DNA from 4 places in the Streptomyces sp. NPDC004609 genome. Region 4 is predicted to be linked to each of the others. Evidence: riboswitches for the same ligand, from Rfam matches in the RefSeq annotation. Region 4 holds a riboswitch; each other region holds the start of a gene.
The links. A riboswitch is a leader RNA that binds a small molecule or an ion and turns the genes downstream of it on or off. The one in region 4 is predicted to bind cyclic di-AMP.
Positions count from the first base shown of each region.

Region 1: linked by a shared signal. The riboswitch ahead of ACFYT4_RS21045 (LysM peptidoglycan-binding domain-containing M23 family metallopeptidase) and the one ahead of ACFYT4_RS23100 (M23 family metallopeptidase) in region 4 are both predicted to bind cyclic di-AMP.
Region 2: linked by a shared signal. The riboswitch ahead of ACFYT4_RS33615 (M23 family metallopeptidase) and the one ahead of ACFYT4_RS23100 (M23 family metallopeptidase) in region 4 are both predicted to bind cyclic di-AMP.
Region 3: linked by a shared signal. The riboswitch ahead of ACFYT4_RS13050 (C40 family peptidase) and the one ahead of ACFYT4_RS23100 (M23 family metallopeptidase) in region 4 are both predicted to bind cyclic di-AMP.

Region 1 is NZ_JBIALS010000020.1:147,010-154,663, reverse strand. Features, by position in the region: gene dxs (1-deoxy-D-xylulose-5-phosphate synthase) at 1-1,872, shown strand, start outside; gene ACFYT4_RS21065 (aspartate aminotransferase family protein) at 1,876-3,300, shown strand; gene ACFYT4_RS21060 (helix-turn-helix domain-containing protein) at 3,387-4,007, shown strand; gene ACFYT4_RS21055 (DUF6126 family protein) at 4,159-4,341, shown strand; gene ACFYT4_RS21050 (tyrosine-protein phosphatase) at 4,357-5,169, opposite strand; cyclic di-AMP (ydaO/yuaA leader) riboswitch at 6,244-6,398, shown strand; gene ACFYT4_RS21045 (LysM peptidoglycan-binding domain-containing M23 family metallopeptidase) at 6,403-7,386, shown strand; gene ACFYT4_RS21040 (SGNH/GDSL hydrolase family protein) at 7,550-7,654, shown strand, end outside.
Region 2 is NZ_JBIALS010000054.1:11,777-19,430, reverse strand. Features, by position in the region: gene lhgO (L-2-hydroxyglutarate oxidase) at 1-640, shown strand, start outside; gene trmB (tRNA (guanosine(46)-N7)-methyltransferase TrmB) at 819-1,628, shown strand; gene ACFYT4_RS33620 (PrsW family intramembrane metalloprotease) at 2,062-3,318, shown strand; gene ACFYT4_RS33615 (M23 family metallopeptidase) at 3,720-4,763, opposite strand; cyclic di-AMP (ydaO/yuaA leader) riboswitch at 4,775-4,921, opposite strand; gene ACFYT4_RS33610 (PP2C family protein-serine/threonine phosphatase) at 5,195-6,355, opposite strand; tRNA gene ACFYT4_RS33605 (tRNA-Met) at 6,741-6,814, opposite strand; gene ACFYT4_RS33600 (MerR family transcriptional regulator) at 6,911-7,654, opposite strand, start outside.
Region 3 is NZ_JBIALS010000010.1:104,955-112,608, reverse strand. Features, by position in the region: gene ACFYT4_RS13060 (ATP-dependent Clp protease proteolytic subunit) at 1-585, shown strand, start outside; gene ACFYT4_RS13055 (hypothetical protein) at 593-901, shown strand; cyclic di-AMP (ydaO/yuaA leader) riboswitch at 1,212-1,407, shown strand; gene ACFYT4_RS13050 (C40 family peptidase) at 1,411-1,887, shown strand; gene ACFYT4_RS13045 (ATP-binding protein) at 2,144-2,575, opposite strand; gene ACFYT4_RS13040 (helix-turn-helix domain-containing protein) at 2,855-3,712, shown strand; gene ACFYT4_RS13035 (DUF397 domain-containing protein) at 3,767-4,039, shown strand; gene ACFYT4_RS13030 (8-amino-7-oxononanoate synthase) at 4,032-5,204, opposite strand; gene bioB (biotin synthase BioB) at 5,374-6,516, shown strand; gene ACFYT4_RS13020 (adenosylmethionine--8-amino-7-oxononanoate transaminase) at 6,509-7,654, shown strand, end outside.
Region 4 is NZ_JBIALS010000024.1:19,910-27,563, forward strand. Features, by position in the region: gene ACFYT4_RS23080 (alkaline phosphatase family protein) at 1-630, opposite strand, end outside; gene ACFYT4_RS23085 (DUF5998 family protein) at 630-1,232, opposite strand; gene ACFYT4_RS23090 (GNAT family N-acetyltransferase) at 1,290-4,154, opposite strand; gene ACFYT4_RS23095 (HPr family phosphocarrier protein) at 4,368-4,649, shown strand; gene ACFYT4_RS23100 (M23 family metallopeptidase) at 5,004-5,780, opposite strand; cyclic di-AMP (ydaO/yuaA leader) riboswitch at 5,793-5,991, opposite strand; gene ACFYT4_RS23105 (M16 family metallopeptidase) at 6,220-7,617, opposite strand; gene ACFYT4_RS23110 (M16 family metallopeptidase) at 7,614-7,654, opposite strand, start outside.

The DNA of each region.
Region 1 (7,654 bases), on a different contig from region 4:
ACGATTCTGGAGACCATCCGGGGCCCGCGCGACCTCAAGGCGCTGACCGGCCCCGAACTCGGCGAACTCGCCGAGGAGATCAGACAGTTCCTGATCCACGCGGTGGCCAGGACAGGTGGCCATCTGGGCCCCAATCTGGGCGTGGTCGAGCTGACCATCGCCCTGCACCGCGCCTTCGACTCACCCGATGACCGCATCCTGTGGGACACGGGTCACCAGAGCTATGTGCACAAGCTGCTCACCGGCCGCCAGGACTTCTCCAAACTGCGGGGCAAGGGCGGGCTCTCCGGCTATCCGTCCCGTGAGGAGTCCGAGCACGACGTCATCGAGAACTCCCACGCCTCCACCGTCCTCGGCTGGGCCGACGGCATCGCCAAGGCGAACGAGGTCCTGAAGAAGGACGACCACGTCGTCGCGGTCATCGGCGACGGCGCGCTCACGGGCGGTATGGCCTGGGAGGCGCTGAACAACATCGCCGCCGCCAAGGACCGCCCGCTGGTGATCGTCGTCAACGACAACGAGCGCTCCTACGCCCCGACCATCGGCGGTCTCGCCAACCACCTCGCCACCCTGCGCACCACCGACGGCTACGAGCAGTTCCTCGCCTGGGGGAAGGACATCCTCGGCCGTACCCCCGTCGTCGGAAAGCCGCTGTACGAATCCCTCCACGGCGCGAAGAAGGGCTTCAAGGACGCCTTCGCGCCCCAGGGCATGTTCGAGGACCTGGGCCTCAAGTACGTGGGCCCGATCGACGGACACGACACCGCCGCCGTCGAGTCCGCGCTGCGCCGGGCCAAGCGGTTCCACGGCCCCGTCGTGGTCCACTGCCTCACCGAGAAGGGCCGCGGCTATCCGCCCGCCCTCCAGGACGAGGCCGACCGCTTCCACACCGTCGGGGTGATGGACCCGCTGACCTGCGCACCACTGGTCCCGGCGGGCAGCCCCTCGTGGACGGCCGTGTTCGGGGACGAGATCGCCGACATCGGAGCGGAGCGGCCCGACGTCGTCGCCATCACCGCCGCCATGCTGCACCCCGTCGGCCTCACCCGGTTCGCCGAACGCTTCCCCGACCGCGTCTGGGACGTCGGCATCGCCGAGCAGCACGCCGCGGTCTGTGCCGCCGGGCTCGCCACCGCCGGACTCCATCCGGTCGTCGCCGTCTACGCGACCTTCCTCAACCGTGCCTTCGACCAGCTGCTGATGGATGTCGCCCTCCACGGGTGCGGAGTGACCTTCGTCCTGGACCGCGCGGGCGTCACCGGCACCGACGGCGCCTCCCACAACGGCATGTGGGATATGTCGATCCTCCAGGTCGTCCCCGGGCTGCGCATCGCCGCACCGCGCGACGCCGAGCGGCTGCGCGAGGAACTGCGGGAAGCGGTCGACGTCGACGACGCGCCGACCGTGCTGCGCTTCCCCAAGGAGTCCGTGGGGCCGCCGATCGACGCCGTCGGCCGGATCGGCGGGATGGACGTCCTGCACCGCACCCCCGACCCCGAGGTCCTGCTGGTGTCGGTCGGCGCGCTGGCGCCGGTCTGCCTCCAGACCGCGGGTCTCCTGGAGGCGCGCGGAATCCGCTGCACCGTCGTCGACCCCCGCTGGGTCAAACCGGTCGACGAACAGCTTCCGCCGCTCGCCGCCCACCACCGTCTGGTCGCGGTGGTCGAGGACAACAGCCGTAACGGAGGCGTCGGTTCGGCCGTCGCCCTCGCCCTGCGCGACGCGGGCGTCGATGTGCCGCTGCGGACGTTCGGCATCCCCGAGCAGTTCCTCGCGCACGCCAAACGCGGTGAGGTGCTCGCCGACATCGGTCTCACCCCGGTGGAGATCGCGGGACGGATCAGTGCCGCCATGGCAGCCAAGGAGAACTGAGGAATGACCGAGCCGCCCCCGGACCCGTCGGGGAACCAGGAACCGCAGAAGGGCTTCGATCTGGCGGGACTGCTCGCCGCGCGCGGGGCCGAGCGCTATGAGCTGCACGCCCGGTATCTGAACCACCAGCTGCCGCGCATGCTGCACACGATCGGCTTCGACAAGGTCTACGAGCGGGCCGAGGGCGCCTACTTCTGGGACGCGGACGGCAACGATCATCTCGACATGCTCGCGGGCTTCGGGGTGATGGGCCTGGGCCGGCACCACCCCGTCGTACGCAAGGCGCTGCACGATGTCCTCGACGCCTCACTCGCCGACCTCACCCGCTTCGACTGCCAGCCCCTGCCGGGGCTGCTCGCGGAGAAGCTGCTCGCGTACAGCCCGCACCTCGACCGGGTGTTCTTCGGCAACAGCGGTACGGAAGCCGTCGAGACCGCGCTGAAGTTCGCCCGGTACGCCACCGGCAGGCCGAGGGTCCTCTACTGCGACCACGCCTTCCACGGCCTGACCACCGGATCGCTCTCCGTCAACGGCGAGCAGGGCTTCCGGGACGGGTTCGCCCCGCTGCTGCCCGACACCGCCATCGCCCTCGGCGATCTCGCGGCCCTGGAGCGGGAGCTGGGGCGCGGTGATGTGGCGGCCCTGGTGGTGGAGCCGATCCAGGGCAAGGGCGTCCACGAGTCCCCACCCGGCTTTCTGCGCGCCGCCCAGGAACTGCTGCACCGCCACAAGGCCCTGCTGATCGCCGACGAGGTGCAGACCGGCCTCGGCAGGACCGGTGACTTCTACGCGTACCAGCACGAGGACGGCGTGGAACCCGACCTGGTCTGTGTGGCGAAGGCACTGTCGGGCGGCTATGTGCCCGTGGGGGCGACCCTCGGCAGGGACTGGATCTTCAAGAAGGTCTACTCGTCCATGGACCGGGTCCTCGTCCACTCGGCGAGCTTCGGCTCCAACGCCCAGGCGATGGCCGCCGGGCTCGCGGTGCTCTCCGTGATCGAGGACGAACAGATCGTCGCCGGCGCCCGGGCGACGGGCGAGCTGCTGCGCGCCCGGCTGGCCGCACTCGTCGACCGCTACGAGTTCCTCCGCGAGGTACGGGGGCGCGGCCTGATGATCGGCATCGAGTTCGGGCGGCCCGAATCGCTCCGGCTGCGGAGCCGGTGGGCCATGCTCCAGGCCGCCCGGAAGGGACTCTTCGCGCAGATGGTCGTGGTGCCGCTGCTGGAGAAGCACCGGATCCTCACCCAGGTCTCCGGCGACCATCTGGAAGTGATCAAGCTGATTCCGCCGCTGACGATCGGTGAGCGCGAGGTGGACCGGTTCGTCTCCGCCTTCACCGCGGTCATGGACGACGCCCACGCCGGTGGCGGACTGATGTGGGACTTCGGCAGGACGCTGGTCAAACAGGCCGTCGCTCACCGCTGAGGGACCGCTGGACGGATTGCGTCCGCAAAAATTGCCTCTGGGGTAAGAAATTTGCCTCAGGGGCATTTTCCTGGCGCAATGGTCTTATGCAGAGTCCTCCCGGGGGCCACCCCCCGGACCCCCGTTCTCCTGCCGGAGAAGCGCCCGTGGAGCTGCCCGACGTGGCGCCCCGGCTGCGCGATCTGCGCCGCCGCCGCGGCCTCACGCTGGAAGCCGCCGCACTGCGCGCCGGTCTTTCACCCGCGCATCTCTCCCGGCTGGAGACCGGACGCCGGCAGCCGTCGCTGCCGATGCTGCTCAGTCTCGCCAGGATCTACGGTACGACAGTCGCCGAGCTGCTGGGCGAGCTGGCACCCGAGCACGACCCCGTGATCCGGGCCGGCAGCCGTGAGCCCTCCGAGGCGGACGGCTGGACCTACCACCAGGTCGGCGGCCCCGGCCGGGCCATGCAGGCGCTCCGGCTGATCGTCCCGTACGGCGCCCAGGGCGATCTCGTCCGGGTCCACCCCGGTGAGGAATGGCTCCACGTCCTCGACGGAAGGATCCGGCTCAGCCTGGGGGAGGCCGTGCACGAGCTCGGTCCCGGGGACAGCGCGCACTACGACTCGCTCACCCCGCACCGCATCGCGGCGGCCACGCGCGACGGCGCCGAGATGCTGTTCGTCCACACCCTGATCCAGAGCCCCGACATCCATCCGCACTTCTGACCCCGGCCCCGTCCCCATGTCCGGCCCCGCCCGCGCCGCCGGGGGAACCGTGTCCGCCGCACGGTTCCCCCGGCCGGCCGGGGGAGGTCCGGGCGCGGGCCGTCCGCCGTATCCCACAGCCGCAGACCGACGAAGGAAAGAGAGGCCGACGATGTCGGAGACACCCGCCGTATCCGAAGGATCCGCCCTGCCCGAGCAGCAGGGACAGACAGCCGCCGGGAAGGAGAACGGAAGGTTCCCCCGGGGAATCTGGGTCCGTCTCTTCGCCTATCTGATCGCGGGCCACGTGTTCGCCGGATTCCTCTACCTGCTGTTCGAGGTCGGCTCCAAGTAGCGGTCCCCCCCCGCCTCACCCCTCGTCGAGGAGGCGCGCCCGCAGCCGCTCGCGCGTCTCGGGGCCCACCCGCAGCCCGTCGGTGAGATACCGCTCGGTGGTGCCCCAGGTCGCCTCGATCGCGTCGAAGGCGGAGTGCAGATACTCCCGGCGCGCGTCGAAGAGAGGGCTCAGCAGCTCCATCACCTCGGGCGACATCCCGGCCGGGGAGTTGTCCTCGCGCCGGACGAGATAGCGGCGGTGAGGATCGTTGGACTTCAGATAGTCCGCCTCGATCGCCTCCCGCTCCACGCCGACCGCGAGCAGCGAGACGGCGATGGACAGCCCCGCGCGGTCCTTGCCCGCGGCGCAGTGCATCAGCGCCGGCACACTGTCCTCGGCCAGCGCGTGCAGAATCCGGCTGTGCTCGCCGGTGCGCTGCGTGATGATCACGCGGTACGACGCGGACATCCGGTCGGCCGCCTTCCCGTCCGCCAGGATCGACCGCAGCTGGCCGAGATCGCCCCTGCGGACCATCTTCCAGAACTCCGCGCCGTCGGCCGGATCGCTGAGCGGCAGATTCAGATTCCGTACACCCGGCAGTGCCACGTCCGGGCCCTCCAGCCGCATGTCGGCGGCATTGCGGAAGTCGAAGATCGTGTGCAGACCCAGCCCGGCGAGGAAGGACGCGTCGCTCTCCGTCGCGTGGGCGAGATGACCGCTGCGGAAGAGCCGTCCGTGCCGCACCGTCCTGCCGTCCACGGTCGGCAGCCCGCCCACATCGCGGAAATTGCGTACTCCGGTCAGTTCCGGCTCGGTCGGCGGGACCAGCGGCAGCTGCTGCGTCACGAAGGCTCCTGAGGGTCACTGCCGTCGGCGCCGCTCGCCGACTGTGGCGTGTTCTCGACGATACGACATCGATTCCTCGGGAAATCACCTTGTCCTTTCCCGGTGAGGCCGTCGCCGGGTGGCTCGCCTTCTGATGATTTATGTGTGATTTTGCTCTATTTTGTTGGCTGCCGTGCCCATGGGGAGCTGTATGAGGTCGGGGTGACGGGGTGGGCGGGCCTGCCGGAGGTGATGGGGAGGTGGTCACGGGCCCGTCCGAGCCGGCACTCCGGCGGGTGTCGCGGTGGCCGCCGGATGACCGTGCCGTCGTCGGCCGGTCAGAGGGCGGGTCGCGGCGGGGTCCGGGGCGTGTGGGTCCGGAGTGGCGGTGGACGCCCTCTCCCGAGCCCGGAGGTCTTCCCGGAATGCCCGTGGCCGGCTCATGTCCGAAGTGCCCGTACCGCCATGGGAGTTCGGATCACAGGCCGGACCGGGAGCTCCGGAAGCGGGTGAAAGGCCCCCCCGATCGGCTTCTCCGCCGGATGCGACATTGCCTTCATGTGCTTTTACGTATACGCCGGATGGCTCGGTGCCGGAAGCGTTCGCGGCGATCGCATGCGACGCCTCGACCGGAACCCGGGTCGCGACCGTCGGCGCGGTCGGAACTTCTGCGGGCGCGTTCCCCGGGCAGGGGTGGGTCATATTGTCTCGGTGAACGGCAAATGACTCGACGTCGACGATATCGCCCGAAAAGTGATGGGAAGTTGAACTGCCCGGTGCGGTATGCGTGACCTATAGGGCCTTCTGGTCTTTCTGTCCTAATTGAACCCTTAGGTATAACGTGCCCTGTCTCTAGGGGAGATGGTTCCCGCTCGTGAGCAGGATCATATTCGTGACGGTGTGTGGCCGTGCCGGAAAGAGGAATTCGGCCGCCCACCGGGAGTTGGCGGAGCCGGGTCGACGGAGGGTGACCGGGTATTCGTCGCCGGAAAGATCCGGGTCACCGATCGGGAAAAGGTCGGCTTGTTCCCCTCGGCGCGACCGGTCTACGGTCACGGCAGTTCGGACGGAACGCCTAGTCCTGCCGCCGTCCGGAATTCCCACCCACCCACGCGTGGCAGGAGCGGGGGACCCAGGTAGTACGCCGATTCCGGAGTTCCGGACGGCTTGGGGTGAAGTCGCGCTGCCGCGCGGCCGGGCATCTCCAGCCCTAACCCGACAGCTCACCTCGCAGGCGCCGGAGAGGAATGCGTCATGCCCAAAAAGGGTAAGCACCGCCGTATTACGTCCAGCCCCCTCACCCGTGGCTTCGTCGCCGCGGGTACGGGTGGCGCGGCCATCGCCCTTCCGCTGATGGGCGCGAGCGGCGCCCACGCGGCGGAGCAGTCGGCTCCCGTCACGGCCGCCTCGGCGGCCGTCCCCGCCCAGGCGGCCGCCGTCCCGGCGGCCCAGCAGCCCGCCGCCCCGGTGACCTACCGCGTCGTGGCGGGCGACTATCTGTCCAAGATCGCCGCGGACCACCACCTCAGCGGCGGCTGGCAGAAGCTCTACGCCGACAACCGCGAAGCCGTCGGCGACAACCCCTCGCTGATCCACCCCGGCCTGGAGCTGACGCTCGGCGCCAAGGCCAAGGCCAAGGGCGACGCCCCGGCCAAGGCCGAGACCCGCTCGGAGCCCCGCGCCTCGCGGGACGACGCCCGTGAGAGCGCCCCCGCCCCGGCCGCGCGGACGGAGGCCGCCCCCGACACCTCCGCGTCGGCGGGCTCGGTCGAGGCCACCGGCGACGACGCCGCGCAGAGTGCCCCCGAGCAGAGCGCTCCGCAGGCCGGCGGCGGCTACACCGCCCCGGTCGCGTCCGCCAACATCAGCACCCCGTACCGCGCTTCGGGCTCCATGTGGTCCAGCGGCTACCACACCGGTGTCGACTTCACGGCCTCCACCGGCACCAGCATCCGGTCCGTCGGCCCCGGCACCGTCGTCTCCGCCGGCTGGAGCGGCTCGTACGGCAACGAGGTCGTCATCAAGCACACCGACGGCACCTACTCCCAGTACGCCCACCTCTCCTCGCTCTCCGTCTCCTCGGGCCAGAGCGTGAGCGGCGGACAGCAGATCGGGCTCGCCGGCTCCACCGGCAACTCCACCGGTCCGCACCTGCACTTCGAGGTGCGCACCGGCCCCGGCTACGGCTCGGACATCGACCCGGTGGCGTATCTGCGCCAGCACGGTGTCTCTCTCTGACGCAACGCACAACGGCCCGTATCCCCTCGTACCGCCCCGCGGCGGCACGGGGGGATACGTCGTATTCCCGGTCCGGCGAACGGTTTCGGTGGGATGGATCACCACCCGTCAACCCTTCCCTACGGTCGCGTAAGTCACATCCGGAAGGGGAGGATGGGCCCTTGTGGGAGACGATTCGAGAAGAGAGAAAGAGAACAGGAACGGATACGGGTCGTACGCGGCGATCGGTGACAGCTTCACCGAGGGCGTGGGGGACCCCGGACCCGAC
Region 2 (7,654 bases), on a different contig from region 4:
GCGCACGGCGGCGGGGACGGTGCTCAGGGCGCGGGTGCTGGTGAACTGCGCGGGGCTGTACTGCGACCGGGTCGCGCGGCTGGCGGGCGACGACCCCGGGATGCGGATCGTTCCCTTCCGTGGGGAGTACTACGAGCTGGCGGACCCCTCGCTGGTGCGGGGGCTGGTGTATCCGGTGCCGGACCCGGCGTTCCCCTTCCTGGGCGTCCACCTCACGCGCGGGATCGACGGCGGGGTCCATGTGGGGCCGAACGCGGTGCCCGCGCTGGCCCGGGAGGGATACCGCTGGCCGGTGGTGTCGCCCCGGGAGCTGGCGGCGACCCTGACCTGGCCGGGATCGTGGCGGATCGCGCGGCGCCACTGGCGATACGGAGCGGGTGAGCTGCGGCGCTCCCTCTCCAGGTCCGCCTTCACCGCGGCGGTCCGCCGCCTGCTGCCCCCGGTGACGGAGTCCGGGCTGAGACCCGTGGCGGCGGGGGTCCGTGCCCAGGCGGTGCTGAGGGACGGGACGCTGGTGGACGACTTCCTGATCCGGGAGACACCACGGATCGTGCACGTTCTGAACGCGCCGTCCCCGGCGGCGACGGCGTCCCTCCCGATCGGGCGGGAGATCGCGAGGCGGGTGCTCGCGGTGAGGTGACCGGTCCGCCCGCCGCACCCGGTCCGAGCCGCACCCGTGCCCCGGGCCGCCGCTCCGTCCCACCGGTCCCACCCGGTGCCGTGTCCCCGGTCCGAGCCGCACCCGGTCCGCGCGCCGGGTGTTCCCTCCCCGGCCGGGCCCGGGAGGAGGGGCGGGGCGGGCGTAGAATCGGGGCATTGTGTCTGTCCTTCGAAATCATGCCGCCGATCGCGAATCCGGCGTCCCCGTGCGCCCCCGGAGTGAGCCCCGCTTCCCCGGCGGGCCGGCCGCCGATCCTGCGGGGTCCCACCACGAGCGGCGGATCAGGAGCTTTCAGCCGCGCCGGAGCCGGGTGACCGCGGGGCAGGAGGACGCGCTCAAGCGGCTGTGGGGCACCTGGGGCTTCGACATCGACGGGCGCGGGCCCATCGATCTGGACACGCTGTTCGGCGGGCTGCCCGTCGTGCTGGAGATCGGGTTCGGCATGGGTGAGGCCACCGCCCGGATGGCCGCCGACGACCCGACGACCGGAATCCTCGCCGTCGATGTGCACACACCGGGGCAGGGCAATCTCCTCGGTCTCGCGGAGCGGAACGGCCTGTCCAACATCCGGGTCGCCAACGGTGACGCGATCATCCTGCTCCGGGAGATGCTCGCGCCCCACTCGCTCGACGGGCTGCGCGTCTACTTCCCCGACCCCTGGCCCAAGAAGCGGCACCACAAGCGGCGGCTGATCCAGCCGGAGTTCCTCACGCTCGCCGCCCGGCATCTGAAGCCCGGCGCGATCGTGCACTGCGCGACCGACTGGGAGCCGTACGCCGAGCAGATGCTGGAAGTCCTCTCCGCGCACCCCGACTTCGAGAACACCCGGGAGGACGGCGGTTTCGCCCCCCGGCCCGGCTTCCGGCCGCTGACCCGCTTCGAGGGGCAGGGGCTGGACAAGGGGCACCACGTGCGTGACCTGCTGTTCCGGCGCCGCGCAGGGATCTCGCCCGAAGCCGTGGCGTAGCAGTCGCAGGCGGCCGCACCCGCTGCGACCGCCTCCCTTCGGGCCCGAAAGGGCGCGCGCCGTCCGGGCGGAGGCGCGGGCATCACCCGGGACCCCAGCCGCCGGGCCGGCGGCTCATGCGCCGCGCTCTCCACAAGCGCGGCGGCAGCGGCAGCGGAGTCCGAGGCGTGTCGCCCTGTCGCACGCCGGGGGCGCCCGCGGAAGCACGCCCGCCCAGGGGCGCCCCCGGCGTGCGACCACCGGCCACCCCCCTGTGCCATCGCCAGTTGTCGGTACCTGTCGTTAGGGTCGACGGGTGTACGAGCCGTCGACCCAGCATCCGCCGCCCTGTCCGGCGGGCCGACCGCCGCCTCCGGCGGCGGGTTCCCCCGGCCCCCGGACGGCGGCGCACCCCGCGGTTCCCGCGTTCGACCGGCAGCCGGTGTTCGCCGCGATGCCGGAGCGGGCCCGCTGGCGCTACCGACCGCGCCGGGCCTCGCGGCTGTGGCACAACAGGGCGGTCAGGGCCGGGGTCCTCATCGTGCTGCTCGCGCTGTCCGGGCTCGTCATCCTCGCCCTCGTACGGGAGCAGACGGGCACGGAGGGCTTCCTCGTCGGCCTCGGGCTCGCCGTCCTGCCCGTGCCACTGCTGGCCACCGCGTTCCGCTGGCTGGACCGGGTCGAGCCGGGGCCCTGGCGCAATCTGGTCTTCGCGTTCGCCTGGGGCGCGTTCGCCGCGGCGCTCGTCGCGATCATCGCGAACACCTTCGCGACCCGCTGGATAGCCACCGCCACCGCCGACCCCACGAGCGCGGACGCCCTCGGCGCGACGGTGATAGCCCCCGTGGTGGAGGAGAGCGCGAAGGCCGCGGCGATCCTGCTGATCTTCGTCTTCCGAAGACGGGACTTCACCGGCCTCGTCGACGGTGTCGTGGTCGCCGGTTTCACCGCGACCGGCTTCGCCTTCACCGAGAACATCCTCTATCTGGGCACCGCGTTCGACGAGGACCAGGACGCGGGCTCGTCGGGCTTCGCCTCGGTGACCGCGGCGACCTTCTTCGTACGGATCGTCATGTCCCCGTTCGCGCATCCGCTGTTCACGGTGCTGACCGGTCTGGGCTTCGGATTCGCCGCCATGGCGGCGCGGCGGGCGAGAGTCCGGCGAATCGCGCTGCCGCTCGCCGGGCTCGCCCTGGCGATCGGCATGCACGCGCTGTGGAACGGCTCGGCTTCGCTGCTCGGCCCCTGGGGCTTCTATGTGGTGTACGGGGTGTTCATGGTCCCCGTCTTCGGACTGCTCACCTGGCTGACGATCTGGTCCCGGCAGCGCGAACTGCGCACGATCTCGGCCCAGCTGCCCGCCTACGCGGCCGCCGGCTGGCTCTCCCCCACCGAGCCGCCGGCCCTGTCGTCGATGAAGGCCCGCAAGACCGCGCGTGAGGTGGCCCGGCGTACGCACGGACCGGCCGCCGCGCACGCGGTGTCGGAGTACCAGCGGTTCGCGACCTCGCTGGCGTTCCTGCGCCACCGGGCCGAGCGGGGTGCCGCGGACCCGGACTTCACCGAGCGGGAGCAGGAACTGCTGCACCACATGTGGCAGCGCAAGGACTGGGCGGGCCCGGCGCTGACCTACGCGGCCCGCGCGACCGGACGGGTCCGGGTGCCGCCCCCGCACCGCGACTACGAGGGGTACAACCCCTACCGCGCCTGAGTACGGGCGCCCCCACGGCTCGTACCGGAGGGGCCGAGGGGCGGAGGCGCGCGTACGGACCGGCAGCCCTGACACCGGGGGGTGGGCGCCAGGGCTGCCGGAGTTCGGTGATCCGGACCTCTCCGCGATCCGGGCCTCTCCGCGATGCGGACCGTCCGCGTGGTCCCGACCGGCTCCGCGGTCCGGATGGTCCGGGCAGTCCCGTACAGCTCGGCCGGTCCGGCGGTACGGGGTCGCCGAGGCGCGGGCCCGCCCGTCCCGGACAGCAGGCCCGCCCCCTGCACGGACACGAGCCACGAGCACGGCACACGCACACGGACCCGAGGACGGAGGCGGGGTGGTAAGGGCCCGCCCGGTCGGAACCCGCCCCCGGAACCGGAGGAAGGGAATCCCTCGCAGGATCAGATGGCGAGGCCCTTGCTCCGCAGCCAGGACGCCGGGTCGATCGTGCTTCCGCCGGGGGTCTTGACCTCAAGGTGCAGATGGGCGCCGGTCACATTGCCGGTCGCTCCGACGCGGCCAATCGTTTCTCCCCCGCCGACCTTCTGGCCCGCGCTCGCGTTGATCGACGACAGGTGCGCGTACAGCACCTCCGTACCGTCGTTCAGCTCCAGCACGATGCGGTAGCCGTACGAGCCCGCCCAGCCCGCAGCCTTGACGGTGCCTCCGGTCACGGCTTTGACGGGGGTGCCCGACGGGGCGGCGAAGTCGAGGCCGGTGTGCTGGCCCGAGGACCAGAGCGAGCCCGACTGGCCGAAGGTGGAGGTGATCGTGTACGAGGAGGTGGGCAGCGAGAAGCTCTTCGCGAGCTTGGCGCGGCGTGCGGCCTCGGCCTTGGCCTCCGCCTTGGCCTTCGCTTCCGCCTCGGCCCTCTTCTTCGCGGCCTTCGCCTTCGCTCTGGCCTCCGCCTCGGCCTTCTTCGCCTCGGCGGCGGCCTTCTCGGCCGCTGCCTTCTCCGCGGCGGCCCTCTTCTCGGCGTCCGCCTGGGACTGCTGCTGCTCGGCCTGCTGAAGGATGCGGGAGCGCAGGGCCTCACCGGCGCCCTGGGCCCGGTCGCCGGTTTCGGCACCGTCGGCCGTCTCGGCCTCGCTGCCGCCGATGGTGCCCATCGCGGCGAGCGCGGTGCCGCCGTCGCCGGAGTCCTCGGACGGCTTCAGGCCGTCGGGAAGGTTCTCCGCGATGCCGTCGGGGAGGGTGATGGCGACCGCGGGCTTGTTCTGCGCGGTGGCGATACCGCCCGCGCCGACCGCCGCGATCACACCGACGCCGAGCACCGTGGAACTGCGGGCGAGTCCGCCCCGCTGCTTCATCACACGGTGCCGGCCGCGCACCGGACGGACGGTGTCCTCGGTGGGGTTCCACTCTCCGAAGGACCGTTCGGCCCCTTCTGGGCTGAAGACGCCGGACCTGGCAGGTGCCTCCGGGGCAGGACTGTTGGACGCCACTGAGGCGTACTCCTTTCCTTCCTTCTCGCCTACCGGGTTAGCTGACGGGTTCGGAGCAGGAAGGTCTCCTACGAGTTCCTCCGCAGGGTGCGAAGGCGCCCGATTCACCCCAAAAGGTGGTTCCCCGGTTCCCTTGCGGGATTCGGCGCACGCACGCGGTGCCGCCCTGACGACGGCTGGGACAACCGCGTTGCGTTATCGAACGTTAATAGACACGGGGACCGGATTCCAAGCTGTTCCGGTTGATCGTTCGGGACCGCGCGCCGGACCAACCAGGACACAAGCGACCGGAGTCGGGCGACTCGATGGCCGCTCGGCCGACATCACACCGCTGAGGGTTCGTCACATTCCGAAGGGGCGGCCGTACTTCACTACCCACCGTGCGGGGGCCGGGATGAGAGCAGTCTCATGAAGGTGTTGCCCGCCTCTCATCACGGCGGACCGTCCGGCGCTCCCGGCTGTGGGACAACCGACATCGTTCTCCGGCGTGTCGGCCGACGTTCACCCGCCCGGGTGACCGCCAACAGTGCCATGTCGTCCGTGGCGCCGCCGCCCGTATGCCGGCGTACGTCGTCGACCAGGGCGTCCAGCAGCTCCCCCGGACCGGGAAAGATCCGGCCGGTGAGCCGGACAGCGGGGTCGTAGAAGTCCCCTGCCGCGTCCCGGGCCTCGGAGAGCCCGTCCGTGTAGATCAGCAGCGTGGACCCCACCGGAAGGGGATACTCCTCAGCCCGGTCCGGCCACTCCCCCAGTTCGCCCATGCCGAGCGGCAGCGCGTACTCACGCGGCGCGAGCGCGTCCAGCCGGCCGTCGCCGCGCAGCATCAGCGGCTCGGGATGACCGCGGTTGACCAGGCGTACGGCCCCCCGCCCCCGCGGAAACTCCGCGAGTACGGCCGTGGCGAACCCCTCGAAGGTGTCCAGGCTGCCCCGCCGCTTGGCCTCACGGACGAGCGCTCGTTCCAGTCGCTCCGCGACACCCTCCAGCGAACTCTCCTGCTCGGCCGCCTCCCTGAACGCGCCGATGATCACAGCCACCGTCTCGACGGCCCCCAGCCCCTTCCCCCGTACGTCCCCCACCACCAGCCGCACTCCGTACGGGGTGTCCTGTACGGCGTAGAGGTCACCGCCGATGAAGGCGTCGGCGAGCGCCGCCTCGTACCGCGCGGCGATATGGAGCCCGCCGATCATCTCGGCGGGCGTGGGCAGCACGGCGCGCTGGGCTGCCTCGGCGATGACCCGCGCCGAGGCGAGCCGCCGCCCGCTGCGGCGCACGACCCGGTTGATGAGTAAGGCGAGCAGCGAGACGGTGACCACGGTGGTCAGTTCGGTGTATCCGGCGGACTGCGTGAGTGTGTTGTCGTACAGATGCAGCGACAGCTCCGCGAGGGACGCCGTGATCCCGGTCAGCAGCGTGTTGATCCAGGAGAAAAAGGGGGCCGCGACCAGCGGGGCGGCGGCGAACAGCGGCACACCCGTGTAGTACGCCGGGGTCAGGAGGTCGTACGTCACCCCGCCCACGATCATCAGCACCGGCAGCATGCGGAGGAAGCGGCGGGCACCGTATCCATTGCGCTGCTCCACGTCCGCCAAGGGTGCACTCCTCCCCGGTCCGCCCGCGCGGCAGCGGCCCGGTACCGCGCCCCCTCCAGGCTCGCCCGAACCCGGCCGGGGAGCGAGCCGCCATCGGCCGAATGGGGTACGGGTGGCTGCCGGGCGTCCGCGGGGCCCGGCCGGACACCCCCGCCGGACGCACCCTCGGCCCCTGCCGCGCGTGTCACACATCGAGGGCCCGGTGGTGCGGGGGCACGGGCCGGAGCGCGGACACCGGTCACGCGCCGGGGGCGGGCGTCGGTCTGCCCGCCGCGGGATACGTGCCGGATGCCGGGAGGCACGTCGACCGCGGTCGCACACCGACGGGTCCCGGGACACGCCGATGGCCCGGCACTCTGACGAGTGCCGGGCCATCGGCGTTCAGTAGCGGGGACAGGATTTGAACCTGCGACCTCTGGGTTATGAGCCCAGCGAGCTACCGAGCTGCTCCACCCCGCGTCGGTGAACACCACCCTACGCCATCCGGAGCAAGATCCACTCCCATTTCGACGCGGTGGCCCCTGAAAGCCGGAGTTCGGCCCGGAAAACCGGTGATCAGTCGCTGAGGTGGCGCTCCCCGTACACCGCCATCGCGTCCCGGACGAACGCGGCCGTCCCCTCCCCGTACTTCTCGTAATGGACGCCGAAACGCTCGTCGGCGACGTACATCTCACCGAGCCCGATGAAATGCCCCTTGGTCAGCGAGCCGATGCCGCCCGTCGACGCCTGCCACTCGTACATCCGGCCGGTGATCGCCTGCGCCTCGTCGCTGTCGGCGGACCTGCCGTCCTTCAGGGCCAGGGCGTAGTCCTTCGCGATCGCCTCGTGCGCCTCCCGGTGGTCCCGCTTCTGGTGCTCGTCGAGCGAACGCCACCAGCGGTCTCCCCGCTCGTACGCCTCCCGGCCCCAGCTCTCGGTCACCTCCCGCTCGTACCGCGAGTGGTCGAAGCCGTCGAACACTTCCTCGGCCATGAGTTCCTCTCCCTTCCCGGTCTTGTGGAGAGTGGTCCGCACCGAGGCGATCTGCCGCCCGATGCGCTCGCGCTCCTGCTCCAGGAGCCGCAGATGGGCCCGGAGCGCGGCGGACGTGTCCTGCTGTCCTTCGAGCACCTCGGCGATCGCGGACAGTCCGAGACCCAGCTCGCGCAGCAGCAGAATCCGCTGAAGGCGCACGAGCGCGTCCGGGCCGTAGTAGCGATAGCCGTTGCCGCCGACACGGCTGGGTTCCAGCAGCCCGATGTCGTCGTAGTGCCGCAGGGTCCGGCTCGTCGTGCCGGCGCGGCGGGCAATTTCCTGGAT
Region 3 (7,654 bases), on a different contig from region 4:
GCCCAGGGGACCCGCACCCTCGATCCGTACGCGAAGCTGCTCGACGAGCGGATCGTCTTCCTCGGAACCGAAGTCGACGACACCGCCGCCAACGATGTGATCGCGCAGTTCCTCCATCTCGAACACGCGGCGCCGGACCGGGACATCTCGCTGTACATCAACTCCCCCGGCGGCTCGCTCAGCGCCATGTCCGCGATCTACGACACCATGCAGGTGGTCACCTGCGATGTGGAGACGACCTGCATCGGCCAGGCCGCGTCCACGGCGGCGCTGCTGCTCGCCGCGGGCACACCCGGAAAGCGGTTGGCGCTGCCCGGGGCGCGGATCGTCGTCCGGCAGCCCTCGCTCGACGAGCCGATGCGGGCCATGCCGTCGGATCTGGACATCGCGGCCCGGGAACTGCTGCGGCTGCGCACCCTGCTCACCGGGCTTCTCGCGCACCACACCGGCCGGACGGTGGAGCGGATCGCGGCCGACCTGGAGCGGGACACGTTCTTGGACGCCGAGGCCGCCAAGGAGTACGGACTGGTGGACCACGTCATCGCCACCCGCAAGTCCTCGCTCGCCGCCCGCGCCGCGGGGTGAGGGCGTCGTGCTGCTCCCGGAACTGCCGCCGCTCCCCGCGTTGACCCGCGCCGAGAGCGAGTTCGTCGACAGCTATCTCGAAGTCGTCGACATGGTGGGCCGGATCAATCCGGCCCGATCCACCCACACCTATGGCGCGCTCCGCGCCGCGCAGGCACTCGTCGGCCGTGCGGTCGCACTGCGGGACGCGCTGGCGCTGATGCACGCGCGGGGCGAGAGCGACGTCCACGCGGCGACGCTCGTCGAGGCGTTGAGGGTTCTCGACGGCGAAAAGAGGGCATTCCGGACCGCTCTTCCACCGGATCCCGATCGCTGAAGAACTCACGGACAGCCGTCAACCGCCAGTGGAGTACCAGTAGAGGTCCCCCAATTGATGTAGTCGCTTCCCGGCTAGCGACTACGGTCGAGTTGCGCATCCCCACCGGCAAGCAAACGGAACGCCTTATTCCTTTGCTGGTACGGGCCTCTTCGGCCGTCGAGTTCCGATGCCTGTAGACGGCACGTCCACCCGAACAGCCCATTCGTGTTGAAACTCACATATCGCCGTTTTGGCTCGGAAATCCACCTGCCCGTAGGTCAAGATCCCTGGGACGACAAGCCCCCGTCACCTCGGCGGGGCGGTCCGGACGGACGCCGAGTCCTGCCGCTGTTCCGGATGACTGGTCGACAGGAGTGCTTCGGCAGGAGTGGAGGACCCGAGTATTACGGGACAGCCGGATCCGTCCGGATCTGTTCCTCGGGGTGAAGCCGCGCCAGCGGCCGGGCACCTTCGTCCGCCCGAACCCGACAGGTCATCCTTCACAGGCGGCTGACGAAGGGTTGCGCATGAGTGCGCAGATGAACGTCCCGTTTCTGATCAGCCGGGCGGGCGCCGTATCGGCCCTGACCCTCGCCGCGCTCGGCGGCTCCCTGCTCGTGCCGGGCGGCACGTCCGAGGCACAAGCGGCCACGGCACACGCGGGGAAGGCGCTTCAGATCGCGGCCTCGAAGAAGGGGGCCCCGTACAAGTACGGCGCCACGGGCCCCTCACGCTTCGACTGCTCGGGGCTCACGCTCTACTCGTACAAGAAGGCGGGCAAGAAGCTGCCGCGGACCGCCCAGCAGCAGTACAACTCGACCCGCAAGGTCTCGGCGTCCAGCCGGCAGGTGGGGGACCTGGTCTTCTTCCACTCGGGCAAGAGGGTCTACCACGTGGGCATCTACGCCGGAAAGGGAAAGATCTGGCACTCCCCCAAGACGGGGTCGTGGGTGAAGCTGGACAAGATCTGGAGCAAGAGCGTCTGGTACGGACGGGTGCGCTGACCGCCTGCCGTCAGAGCCGTACGCCGGTCGCCGGGAGTTCCCCGGTGGCCGGCGTACCGGCGTGAACGCGCCGAATTCCGGGGGCTCCCGGGGACGTACGAGCACCTGCTCGGCTCCCCTCCGCCCCGGGGCCGACGGCCTCCCGGGGACCTGCGGAGAGCCTGCGCGCCCCGCCCGGGCCCCGGCGCCCGGCCCCACCCGCGGGGCGAACGCCGTCAGCCGGCCTCCGAACCGCCGCGGCCGGATGGGACGGTGATCAGTTCCGTACCGCCGCGGTCCACGGCAGGGCGATCCACACGGTCTTGCCGCCCTCGGCGGTGGGGGTGACCGAGAGCCGCCCGCCCGACTGCGCGGTGAGGCTGCGGATGATGACCATCCCCCGCCCGTTGTCCTGCCGTACCGCCGCCGGCAGCCGCTGGGGCCAGCGCGGGTGACTGTCCGTCACCCCGATGCGCAGTTCCTCGTCCCGCTCCAGCGTCAGATCCACCGTGAAGGTGGGCGACTGGCCGAAGGTGTGCTGGACCGCATTGGTGGTGAGCTCCGAGACGATCAGCCGGACCGTGTCGACGGTCTCGCTGTCGGCGGGCAGACCCCACTCGGAAACGACATCGGTGACGTACCTCCGTGCCACCGGCACCGAAGCGGGATCGCTCGGCAGAGTGATGGATGCTTCCTGTAGATCTGCCATGGCGACGCTGTCCCTTTCCCACCGCGGCCGTGCTCCGACTTCGTAGCGGATGGAGTGCGCTGGGCGGCCACGGATTGCGCTTCGCGCCAGACTGCCACTCATCGCGCCGCCGCGAGTGGCGATCCACCAAGATATGCATATATCTGTCGCTCGAAGCGGTGAACTCTGCCGCGCGAAACCGCGTTTGGACCCACACTCACAACTCTGTCCGACGGTCCGCCGCGACCGGCCGGAAGGCCGGTGCCGGACCGTGGATCAACCGAGCGGAAGGAATCCCCGATGCAGCACGGCCCCGCGGTGCGCCGCCGCAAACTGGGCGAAGAACTCCGCAAGCTGCGCCATGCGGCGGGCCTCACCAGCCGCTGCGCCGGAGCGCTGGCCGGCTGGCACCAGTCGAAGGTGAGCCGGATCGAGACCGGGGCCAGCGGTGTCAAGGCCGCGGACGTCCGGCTGCTTCTCGATGTGTACGAGGTGGACGACCCTCACCTGCGGACGCTGCTGGAGACCCTGGCGGGCGCGGCCGGGGGCAACGGCACTCCCTGGTGGCACGCGTACCGGGGACTGCTGCCGCCCGAGTACCGCGACTTCATCTCCCTGGAGGCGCAGGCGTGCTCGGTGCGCACGCTGGAGACCTCGGTGGTGCCGGGGCTGCTCCAGACCCCGGCGTACGCGCGGGCGGTGACCCGGGCGACGCTGGAGGAGTTGCCCGATGCGACCGTCGAATCGCTGGCGGAGGTCCGGATCACCCGGCAGGCGGTGCTGCGCGCGCGGGAGCCGCTGAAGCTGCGGGTCGTCCTCGACGAGGCCGCGCTGCGGCGGCAGGTCGGGGGGCCGCGGGTGATGCGGGAGCAGCTGAGGGAGCTGGTCCGCTCGGCCCGGCTTCCGCACGTACGGCTCCAGGTGCTGCCGTTCTCCGTCGGCGCTTATGTCGGACTCGCCAACTCTTTCGTTATCTTCTCCTTTCCGAACACTTCTGATCTGGATGTGGTCGTTCTTGACCACTTGACGAGTAGCCTCCATCTGGAGCGGGCAGAAGACCTTGAGGTGTACAGCGCCGCCTTCACGACCATGCAGGCGCGTGCCCTGTCCGCGGTGGATTCCTTGGATCTCATCGCCACGCTCATGGATGACGCATAGGGAGGCCCCATGTCCGATCGCCTCGTGCACATCGACCCCGCATCCGCCGACACCGTGTCCGCCGACTCCGCGACCGTCTCTCCCGCACCTCTCGGCCCGGCGTCCGCACCGCTCCCGCACGGCGCCCCCGGGAACCACGACAGCGCCTTAAGGTGGCGGCGCAGCAGCCGCAGCACGGGCATGAACAACTGCGTCGAGGCGGCCAGGCTGCCCGACGACACCCTGGCCGTACGGGACTCCAAGGACGTGTCCCGCCGGCCGCTGCGCATCTCGCCGCGGGCCTGGGACCGCTTCGTGACCACGGTCGGGGCGCGGAGCGTCAGCTGACCGGCGCGGCCTCGGTGAAGGCCCCGGGCGGGGCCGTCCGCACCACGGTCGCGACCGCCCAGCGGGCCTGACGGTCGGTCACATCGGCACGTGCCGTCAGCCGGAGCCGTGAGACGCCGTCCGGGACCGACGGCGGACGGAAGCAGCCGACTGCCAGTCCCTCCGACCGGCAGTCGGCCGCCCAGCGCACGGCGGCCTCGGGCGACGGCGCCCGGACCGAGACCACGGCGGCGTCCGGGCGTACGGCTGTCAGGCCCCCCGACGTGAGCAGGGCGTGCAGGGTCGCGGCGACCGTGCGCACGCGGGCCGCCCGTCCGGGTTCCCGGCCCAGCAGCCGCAGCGCGGCGAGAGCGGCGCCCGCGGCGGCCGGGGCGAGACCCGTGTCGAAGATGAAGGTCCGGGCGGTGTTGACCAGATGGTCGATGACCCGGGCCGGTCCGAGGACCGCGCCGCCCTGGCTGCCCAGGGACTTGGAGAGGGTGAGCATCGCGACGACCCCGGGGTCGCCCGCGAGCCCGGCGGCGTGCACGGCGCCGCGTCCGCCGTCGCCGAGCACACCGAAGCCGTGCGCGTCGTCCACGACCAGCGCGGCCCCCGCCTCCCGGCAGATGTCCGCCAGGCGGGGCAGCGGCGCGGCGTCGCCGTCGACCGAGAACACCGCGTCGGTGACGGCCAGCGCCCGCCGTCCGGGGTGCGCGGCGAGGGTCGTGCGCACGGCGTCGGTGTCGGCGTGCGCGGCGATCACGGTCTCGGCGCGGGAGAGCCGGCAGCCGTCGACGATCGAGGCGTGGTTGGCCGCGTCCGAGACGATGAGCGAGCCGCGGGCGGACAGCGCGGTCATCACGGCGAGATTGGCCGCGTAGCCGGAGGAGAGGACGAGAGCGGCCTCGAAGCCGCTGAAGGCGGCGAGTTCGCGTTCCAGGTCGGCGTGGAGCTCCGTGCTGCCCGTGACCAGCCGGGAGCCGGTGGCGCCGGCGCCCCAGCGCCGGGCGGCCTCCGCGGCGGCCGCGGTGATCTCCGGGTGGTGGCACAGGCCGAGGTAGTCGTTGCCCGCGAGGTCCAGCAGTTCCGGCTCGGCGGGGCGCGGCCGGAGCGTACGCACCAGACCGGCGCGCTCACGGCGGCCGGACTCCTCATGGAGCCAGCCGAAGGGATCCTGGGTCATGGTGGTCCGGTCCTCGTGCGCCCCGTTCGTCGGGGCCTTTTGTAGGCAGCCCACAGACACTAACCGGGGGCGGACCGGGAATGGATGTGGTCATACACACACTTCGGAGAGGCTCTCTTGTGAGGTTCCGACTTTCCCGGGGGGAGTGCCGTACGCCAGGATCGGCGCCATGGACCTTCTGAACACGCTGGTGGAGAAGGGGCTGCGGCGCGAGCTGCCGACCCGCGAAGAGGCGCTCGCCGTCCTGGCGAGCTCCGACGACGAACTGCTCGACGTGGTGGCCGCGGCCGGCAGGGTGCGCCGTGAGTGGTTCGGCCGCCGGGTGAAACTCAACTATCTCGTCAATCTGAAGTCGGGCCTGTGCCCGGAGGACTGCTCGTACTGCTCCCAGCGGCTCGGGTCCACGGCGGAGATCCTCAAGTACACCTGGCTGAAGCCCGACGACGCGTCGCGGGCGGCGGCCGCGGGGGTCGCGGGCGGTGCCAAGCGCGTCTGTCTGGTGGCGAGCGGCCGCGGACCCACGGACCGGGACGTCGACCGGGTCTCCCGGACGATCGAGGCGATCAAGGAGCAGAACGAGGGCGTCGAGGTGTGCGCCTGTCTCGGGCTGCTCTCCCAGGGGCAGGCGGAGCGGCTGCGGGACGCGGGCGCGGACGCGTACAACCACAACCTCAATACGTCCGAGGGGACGTACGGGGACATCACCACCACCCACACCTACGCCGATCGGGTGGACACGGTGCACCGGGCGCAGGCGGCGGGCCTGTCGGCGTGCTCCGGACTGATCGCGGGCATGGGCGAGAAGGACGAGGACCTGGTCGATGTGGTCTTCTCGCTGCGCGAGCTGGACCCCGACTCGGTTCCGGTGAACTTCCTGATCCCCTTCGAGGGGACGCCGCTGGCCAAGGAGTGGAACCTCACCCCCCAGCGCTGTCTGCGGATTCTCGCGATGGTGCGGTTCGTCTGCCCGGACGTGGAGGTACGGCTCGCGGGCGGGCGCGAGGTCCATCTGCGCTCGCTGCAGCCGCTCGCGCTGCATCTCGTCAACTCCATCTTCCTCGGGGACTATCTGACGAGCGAGGGCCAGGCGGGCCGGGCGGATCTGGACATGATCGCGGACGCGGGCTTCGAGGTGGAGGGCGCGGGTACGACGACGCTGCCGGAGCACCGGGCGGCCGGCGGCTGCGGCGGGGGCGCGGTCTGCGCCGACGGGCCGCCGAGCGCTCCCGCCGAGGCACCGGCCGGGGCCCGTACGGACCTGGTGACGGTACGCCGCCGGGGCGCGGGCACGGATGTGGCGCCCAATGCCTGAGCTGTCCGTTCCGGAGCTGGTGGCGCTGGACCGGGCGCATGTCTGGCATCCGTACGGGCCGATGCCCGGCCGCGCCGATCCGCTGGTCGTGGAGTCCGCGTCCGGGGTACGGCTGCGGCTGGCCGGACCCGTCCACGGCCGGCGCGAGCTGATCGACGGCATGTCGTCGTGGTGGTCCGCGATCCACGGCTACAACCACCCCGTCCTCAACGAGGCGGCGCGCGGCCAGCTGGACCGGATGAGCCATGTGATGTTCGGCGGGCTCACCCATGAGCCCGCCGTCCGGCTGGCGACCCGGCTGGTCGAGATCACCCCCGGGCCCTTGCGGCACGTCTTCCTCAGCGACTCCGGTTCGGTCTCCGTCGAGGTGGCCGTCAAGATGTGCCTCCAGTACTGGCGCTCCGTCGGCCGCCCGTCGAAGCAGCGCCTGCTCACCTGGCGCGGCGGCTACCACGGCGACACCTGGCAGCCGATGGCGGTGTGCGACCCCGACGGCGGAATGCACGGCCTGTGGACGGGAGTCCTTCCCCGCCAGGTGTTCGCGAAGGCACCGCCCACGGAGTACGAGGAGCCGTACGCGGACCATCTGCGCGAGACCGTCGCCCGGTATGCGGACGAGGTGGCCGCGGTGATCGTGGAGCCGGTGGTCCAGGGCGCGGGCGGGATGCGGTTCCACTCCCCCGCGTATCTGCGGGTGCTGCGCGAGGCGTGCGACGACCACGGCGTCCTGCTGATCTTCGACGAGATCGCCACCGGCTTCGGGCGTACGGGCACGCTCTTCGCGGCGGACCAGGCGGGTGTCTCGCCGGACGTGATGTGCCTCGGCAAGGCGATGACCGGCGGTTATCTGTCGATGGCGGCGACGCTGTGCACCTCACGGGTGGCCGACGGCATCTCCCGGGGCGAGGTCCCGGTCCTCGCCCATGGCCCCACCTTCATGGCCAACCCCCTGGCGGCGGCCGTCGCCAACGCCTCGATGGACCTGCTGCTCGGCCAGGACTGGGCCCAGGAGGTCAAGCGCCTGGAGACCGGCCTGCGGGCGGGCCTCGCCGAGGCGGCCGACCTGCCCGGCGTCACGGACGTGCGGGTGCTCGGCGGCCTCGGCGTCGTCCAGCTGGACCACGAGGTCGACCTGCCC
Region 4 (7,654 bases):
GAGCTGCTGAGCCGCGAGGTCCATCCGCTCCTCGCCGCCGAGCCGCCCGTGAAACGTTCCGCCACTGAGCGCGATCCGGGTGAGCGGAGTGTGCTCGAAGACCGGGGAGGACACCTGGGCGGTGTGGACCCCGGCCCGGTCGGCGAGGTGGAAGACGGTCGGGTGGGGCTGCCACCGCTGGGGGTCGGTGTGCGGCTTCCAGCGCAGCTGGTTCATCAGCTCACCGGTCTCGGGGTTGCGCACGGTGTAGCCGGGCAGCCCGTGCCGACCGGGCGCGAGACCCGTGCCGACCGAGGCGAGCGAGGCGGCGGTGGTGGCAGGGAAGCCGACGGTGATGGGCCGGCCGGTGCCACCGCGTGAGCCGGACAGCAGCGAGAAGAGGTAGGGCGCCTCGTCCGGGTGGTCGCGGATCTGCTCCCAGCCGAGCCCGTCGACCAGGAAGACGCAGTTCCGGTCGGCGGGGGTGAGTTCGGGGATCGCCGCGGTGAGCCCGGGGACGCCCTGGCCCGCCGCGAGTGTCGGCAGAAGATCGGCGAGCGATCCCGTGCCGTACTCGGGCACGGGCGCGGTGGCGAGCGCGAGGGGAACGGGGTCGTCGGGCAGGGCCGCGGACGTCGCGGGCTGCGCCATCAGTTCGCGGCCGGGGTGGCCGCCGTCGCCGCCGTCGCCTCGGAGAGCGCCTGGGCGAAGACCAGCGTCTGACGGACGGTGTCCGGACCGTCACCGGCCTCGCTGACCCGCAGGCTCAGATCGTCCGCGGTGGAGTTGCCGGTGTAGCCGTGGTCCGCCTCGCAGTTGGGGTCGCCGCAGGCGGCGGGCTCCAGATCCAGCCGGGACACCGCGCCCCAGCCGATGGTGAGGACGACCTCGCGGGGCAGGGTGCCCGGAGTGTACGACTCCGGATTGGCGACCACCCTGCTGACGACGACCGACGAGATCCGGTCGAGCTTGACCGATTCGGTCGAGGTCGTGGCGAACGGTGTCGGAGAACTGGAGTCCGCGGTCTGCTCGTCGGTGTGGCTGACGATGAAACGGTTGCCTGTCAGCACGAGCACGGTGACATGGCGGCGCACTTCGTTGGCGTCGAACGTGGTCTCCTGGTGGACCAGATACGAGGCGATCTGCTCACCTCCGACGGCGGCCTCCACCGCCTCGGCCACGAGAGCCGGGTAGTAGCCGCTGCGCTCGATCGCCGCGCGCAGCCCCTGGGTCGTCGTACCGGTCTTCGCCATGTGGTCCATCCTACGGGCCCCGGAGGGCGTCGAACGCTCAGTCGTGCCGAGCGGTGCTCAGTAGCTGGGGAGTCGGCGTGGGCCGAGGTCGGTGTGGGTGCCGGACGGCGCGAGCCGTACGGAAGCGCCGAGAACGGAGAGCCCCCGTTGAGCGACAACGACTGGTTCCAGACTGATTCCGATCACTTCTGGGTGATCGTCGACCAATCGTGATACACGCAACAGCAACTCCTCAAGCGCGGCGGTATCGACCGGCGCTGAGCCGCGCCAGCCGAAGAGCAGGGGGGCGGTCCGGATGCTCCGGATCTGCTCGGCGGCGTCACGTTCGGTGACGGGCACGAGCCGGTGCGCGGTGTCCCCGAGGAGCTCGGAGGCGGCGCCCGCGAGCCCGAAGGAGAGATACGCGCCGACGGCGGGGTCGACGACGGCCCGGACGACGGTGTCCACCCCGCGCGGCGCCATCGCCTGCACCACCGGCTGCAGCTCGGCGGGCTTGCCGAGAAGCTCGGTCAGCTCGCCGTACGCCTGCCGCAACTGCGCCTCGTCGGCCAGATCGAGGCGTACGCCTCCGAGATCGGCGCGGTGGCGCAGATGGGGTGCCGTCGTCTTGAGCGCCACCGGGTACCTGAGCCGCCGGGCCGCGGACGCGGCGTCGTCCGGCCCCGGCGCCGGCAGCGTCGGCCGCACCCGGATGCCGTACGCGGCGAGCAGTTCGCGCGCGTCCGCGTCGGGGAGCGTGAGTCCCCGGGTGTCCGCTGCGGCGCCGAGCAGGGTGTCGATCCGGGCGGCGGCACCGGCCTCGTCGATGTCGTCGTACTCGGGCACCTTTCCCGGCTCGGCCGCGTCCTTGCGCCAGCGCGCGTACTTCACGGCCTCGGAGAGCGCCCGGACGGCGCGCTCGGCGGCGGGGTAGGCGGGGATCCGGCGCGTGGAGGCCGACGGGGTGTCTCCCGGAAGCCGGGGTCGCGGGGTGGAGCCCGCCGGGGTGGCGCGGGTCGGCGCGCCCGGTGCCGCGCCCGGTGGTCTGGCGCCGGCCGGTGCCCCGGTACGGGTGCTGCTCGCCGCAGCGAGCGCGTCCGCCAGGCCGCCCAGCTCGACATGGACCACGGCCACCGGTTTCGCGGGGGCGGACGCGGCGGCCTCGTGGAGCGCGGTGGCCAGGACCTCGCCGTCGCCGGATTCGGTGGTGCCGTTGTCACCGACCCAGGGGATGGCCGTGACGATCACCGCGTCGCAGCCGCTGTCCGCCAGGGCCGACGCGAGGGCCGCACGGAAGTCGGCGGGGCTCGCGGCGGTCGTCAGATCGAGCGGCGGCATCGGACGGAGACCTTCCGCGAGGCAGGCGTCGTACGCCAGCAGCCCCAGGGACTCGGAGTTACCGAGGATCGCCACCCGCGGTCCCGCCGGGAGCGGCTGGCCCGCGAGGAGGAGGCCCGCGTCGACGAGTTCCGTGACGGTGTCGACGCGGATGACGCCCGCCTGCCGCAGGAGCGCTCCGACCGCCGCGTCCGGAATGCGGGTGGCCGGTACCGCGTGGCCGGGGGGCTCGCTGCCGCTGTGGCGCGCGCCCTTGACCACCACGACGGGCTTCACCGCGGCCGTACGCCGGGCGAGCCGGGTGAACTTCCGCGGGTTGCCGATGGATTCGAGGTACAGCAGGGCCACATCGGTGTCCGCGTCCTCGTACCAGTACTGGAGGAAGTCGTTGCCGGACACATCCGCGCGGTTGCCCGACGAGATGAACGTCGACAGGCCCGCGCCCCTGCCGTGCAGACCGGAGAGGAGCGCGATGCCGATCGCCCCGGACTGGGTGAAGAGGCCGATCCGGCCGGCCGCCGGGGCCTCGGGAGCGAGCGAGGCGTTGAGGCGGACGGACTCGGCGGTGCTGATGATGCCGAACGAGTTCGGGCCGATCACCCGCATGCCGTACGACCGCGCCCGGCGCACCAGGTCCCGCTGCCGCACCCGTCCTGCCGCGCCGCTCTCCGCGTATCCGGCGGTGAGGACGACCAGTCCCCGTACCCCGTGCTCACCGCAGTCGGCGACCGCCTCCGGCACCTGCTCGGCGGGCACGGCGACGACGGCGAGATCGACCGGCTCCCCCGTCGCGGCGACGATCTCGCCGACGGAGCGGAAGGCCGGGACCCCGTCGATCTCGCGCTGCGAGGCGGGGAACGCCCGGTTCACCGCGTAGGTACGGCCGGTGTACCCCGCTCCGGTGAGATTGCGCAGTACGGTCCGGCCCACCCCGCCGACGGCCCGTCCGGCGCCGACGACCGCGACCGCCCTGGGCGCCAGCAGCCGCTGCACGGAGCGGGCCTCCGCGCGCTGCTCCCGGCCGCGCTGCACCGCGAGGGACTCGGCGGTCGGTTCGAGATCGAGGGTCAGATGGACGGAGCCGTCCTCGAAACTGCGCTTCTGGGTGTACCCGGCGTCCCGGAAAACCTTGATCATCTTGTTGTTCGCGGGCAGCACCTCGGCGGCGAACCGCCGGATGCCCCTCTCGCGCGCGACGGCCGCGATGTGTTCGAGCATCGCGGAGGCGATCCCGCGCCCCTGGTGGGCGTCCTGGACGAGGAAGGCGACCTCCGCCTCGTCCGCGGGCGCGCTCGCCGGGCGCCCGCGCTCGTCGATCCGGTCGTAGCGGACGGTCGCGATGAACTCCCCGCCGACCGTGGCCGCGAGCCCCACCCGGTCCACATAGTCGTGATGGGTGAAGCGGTACACGTCCTTGGGGGACAGATGGGGGTAGGGCGCGAAGAAGCGGTAGTACTTCGACTCGTCCGAGACCTTCTCGTAGAAGCCGACCAGACGGTCGGCGTCATCGACGGTGATGGGCCTGATACGGGCGGTGGCGCCGTCGCGCAGCACCACGTCCGCTTCCCAGTGGTCGGGGTAGGCGTGGTCGGACTCCGTCGGCATGGCAGAAAGCGTACGGCGCCGTCCGCCCTCGCGGAGGGCTCTCCGGGATGGTCACTGGGCGCTGCGGGAAGGTCACAGGTCGCGGCCGGTCCCCGGGCACGGCAATCTGGGAGCTCCGACGGGTCCCACCTCGGGAAACCGGCCGGTACGGGCTCCGCGGCCCGTCGTGAGAGACTGGTCTAGACAACCAATGATGACTTGAAGGGCAACACCATGGCTGAGCGCCGCGTCAACGTCGGCTGGGCCGAGGGCCTTCACGCCCGCCCCGCCTCCATCTTCGTCCGTGCCGCCACGTCGTCCGGCGTTCCGGTGACGATCGCCAAGTCGGACGGCACTCCGGTGAACGCCGCCTCGATGCTCGCGGTCCTCGGCCTGGGCGCGCAGGGCGGCGAGGAGATCGTGCTCGCCTCCGACGCGGACGGCTCGGATGTCGCCCTGGACCGGCTGGCCAAGCTGGTGGCCGAGGGACTGGAAGAGCTCCCGGAGACGGTCTGAGGGCACGGCACCCCTCGGACGGCGCCCCGCGCCGCACCGCCGCTTCACGGAACACCCGGAAGAACGGCAAACCGGGAGCACCGGATATCCGGAACGGTCGTACGGCCCCGGCGGCCCGCTCCGCCGTTCTCGGCCTTCACCGCACGGCATACAGGCGCCGTCCCGCATCACGGGACCGGCGCCTGTCGCCGTATCAGGGGAAATCCCCGCTCCCACGGGTGACGCGTTTCCGGGGAGAGGTCACTTCCGGTGAAAGGGAGTCGGCACCCGGCACGGCCCACGCCGAAGGCCCCGGCGTCGGAACGCCGGGGCCTTCGGAAGCGGTGATCGCCGCGCGGGCGGTGGTCGCCCGTGTCAGACCTTCACGCCGTGCGAGCGCAGATACGCGATCGGGCTGATGTCCGACCCGTACTCGGCGTCGGTGCGGACCTCGAAGTGGAGGTGCGGTCCGGTGGAGTTGCCGGTCGAGCCCGCGAGCCCGATCCGCTGCCCCGGCATGACCTCCTGGCCGACCGAGACGCTGATGGAGGACAGATGGCCGTACTGGGTGTACGAGCCGTCGCGCATCTTGATCACGACGTTGTAGCCGTACGCACCGCCCCAGCCCGCCTCGACGACCGTTCCGGCTCCCACGGACACCACCGAGGTGCCGGCGGGGGCGCGGAAGTCGACGCCCGTGTGCGTGCCGGAGGACCACAGCGAGCTGTTGGCCTGGTACGCGGTGGAGACATGCGAACCGGCGACGGGCAGCCGGTAGGTGTTGAGGAGCTTGCGCTCGGCCTCGCGGGCGGCGCGCTCCTCGGCCTCACGGGCGGCCTTCGCACGGGCCTCGGCGGCGGCCTGTGCCCTAGCGGCGGCCTCGTCGGCCTCCTTCCGCTGGACGACGGCCTGATCGGCGACCGTGTCGGCCATCCTCTCGGAACCCAGGGCCTCGATGACCCCGGTGTCCTCGGCGCTGAGGCCGGGCTCCGCGGGCTTGGCGTCGGAGTCCGAGTCGGCGGCGAACGCCGGGGCGGCGATGGTTCCGATGACACCGGTGGTGGCGAGGGTCGCGGCTCCGGCGATGCTCGCGCTCTTGCGCGACATCCGGCTCGGGGCGCGGTGTTTCCCGGCGGGGCGGGTGAACGCCATGTAGGGGCTTGTCCTTTCCTTCCCTCTCGCCTACCGGGTTAGCTGACGGGTTCGGAGCAGGAAGGTCTCCTACGGGCTCCTCCGCGGGATGCGAAGGGGTCCGATTCACCCCTGTGGGGATCTTGCCCCTCCGGGCGCGTGGACCGCGGCAGGAGGGAGGGTCCCCGGCTCCCCCGGCTCGCGCCTGACGGGGATTCGGCGATGACTGTCCGTGCCGCGGGTGCGGCGTACTCCCGACGAACAGCCGGGTCGACGCTAGGCCGGAGAGCTCTCGATCACCAAACAGACGGCCGATTTTGTTGCTTACGCCACAGGACGTGTCACCCAACTTCCGTCCAATCTGGACATATAGCGGGTCTGAGAACGAGCCAACAGGAGAGCCCCGGTGTCACCCGGACACCGGGGCTCCGCTCCACCCGCGGGGCGCGGACGGACCCAATCAGCCCGTGACGACCGTCACTTCGCCGATGCCGAGCTCCTTCACCGGCTCGGCGATCTCCGAGGCGTCACCGACGAGCACGGTGACGAGCCGGTCCTCCGGGAACGCGCTGACCGCCGCGGCCGTCGCCTCCACGGTGCCGGTCTCGGCGAGGCGTACGTACAACTGCGCCTGGAAGTCGTCCGGGAGGTGCTGTTCCACCTGGTCGGCGAGGGTGCCGGCGACGGACGCCGCCATCTCGTACCGCAGCGGGGCGACACCCACCAGGTTCTGCACGGCGACGTCGCGCTCGGCATCGGTCAGCCCCTCGGACGCGAGCGTCCGCAGCACCTGCCAGAGGTCCTTCAGCGCCGGACCGGTGTTCGGTGTGTCCACCGAGCCGCTGATGCCGAGCATCGCGGCTCCCGACCCGTCGGGGGCGGAGCACAGGACCTGGCCGAAGGCCCGTACGCCGTAGGTGTAGCCCTTCTCCTCGCGCAGCACCCGGTCCAGCCGGGAGGTGAGGGTGCCGCCCAGGCAGTACGTGCCGAGCACCTGGGCGGGCCAGACGCGGTCGTGGCGGTCGGGGCCGATCCGGCCGATCAGCAGCTGGGTCTGCACCGCTCCCGGCCGGTCCACGATGACCACCCGCCCGGTGTCGTCCGCGGTGATCTCCGGCGCCGGACGGCGCTCGGCGGTGTCACCGGTCCAGTCGCCGAGGGTCTCGGCGAGCACGGCGTCGAGATCGACCCCGGTGAGATCGCCGACGACGACCGCGGTGGCGGTGGACGGCCGTACATGCGCCTCGAAGAAGGCCCGCACGGCCGCGGAGTCGATCCGGGCCACGGTCTCCTCCGTCCCCTGGCGGGGACGGGACATCCGCAGCGAGGACGGGAACAGCTGGCGGTACAGCTCCTTGGCCGCGCGGCGGCCCGGGTTGGCCGTCTCGTGCGGGATCTCGTCCAGCCGGTTGCGGACGAGCCGCTCGATCTCGGTGTCGGCGAAGGCGGGCGCGCGCAGGGCCTCCGAGAGCAGCCCGAGCGCCTTGGGCAGCCGGGAGACGGGAACCTCCAGGGAGACCCGCACGCCGGGGTGGTCCGCGTGGGCATCGAGCGTGGCGCCGCAGCGCTCCAGCTCGGCGGCGAACTCCTCGGCGGAGCGCTTGTCGGTGCCCTCGGACAGGGCGCGCGCCATGATCGTGGCGACGCCGTCCAGACCCTCGGGCTCGGCGCCCAGCGGGGCGTCGAGGGAGATCTCGACCGCGACGACCTGCTGGCCGGGGCGGTGACAGCGCAGCACGGTCAGGCCGTTGTCCAGCGTGCCGCGCTCGGGGGCGGGAAACGCCCAGGGCGTGGGCTCGCCCGCCGTGGGCCGGGGGTGGAAGTCCATCGTGGTCAACGGCTCAGCGGCGTCGGTCACCGGTCCGCCCCCTCTTCTGCGTCACTCGCGTCGTCCT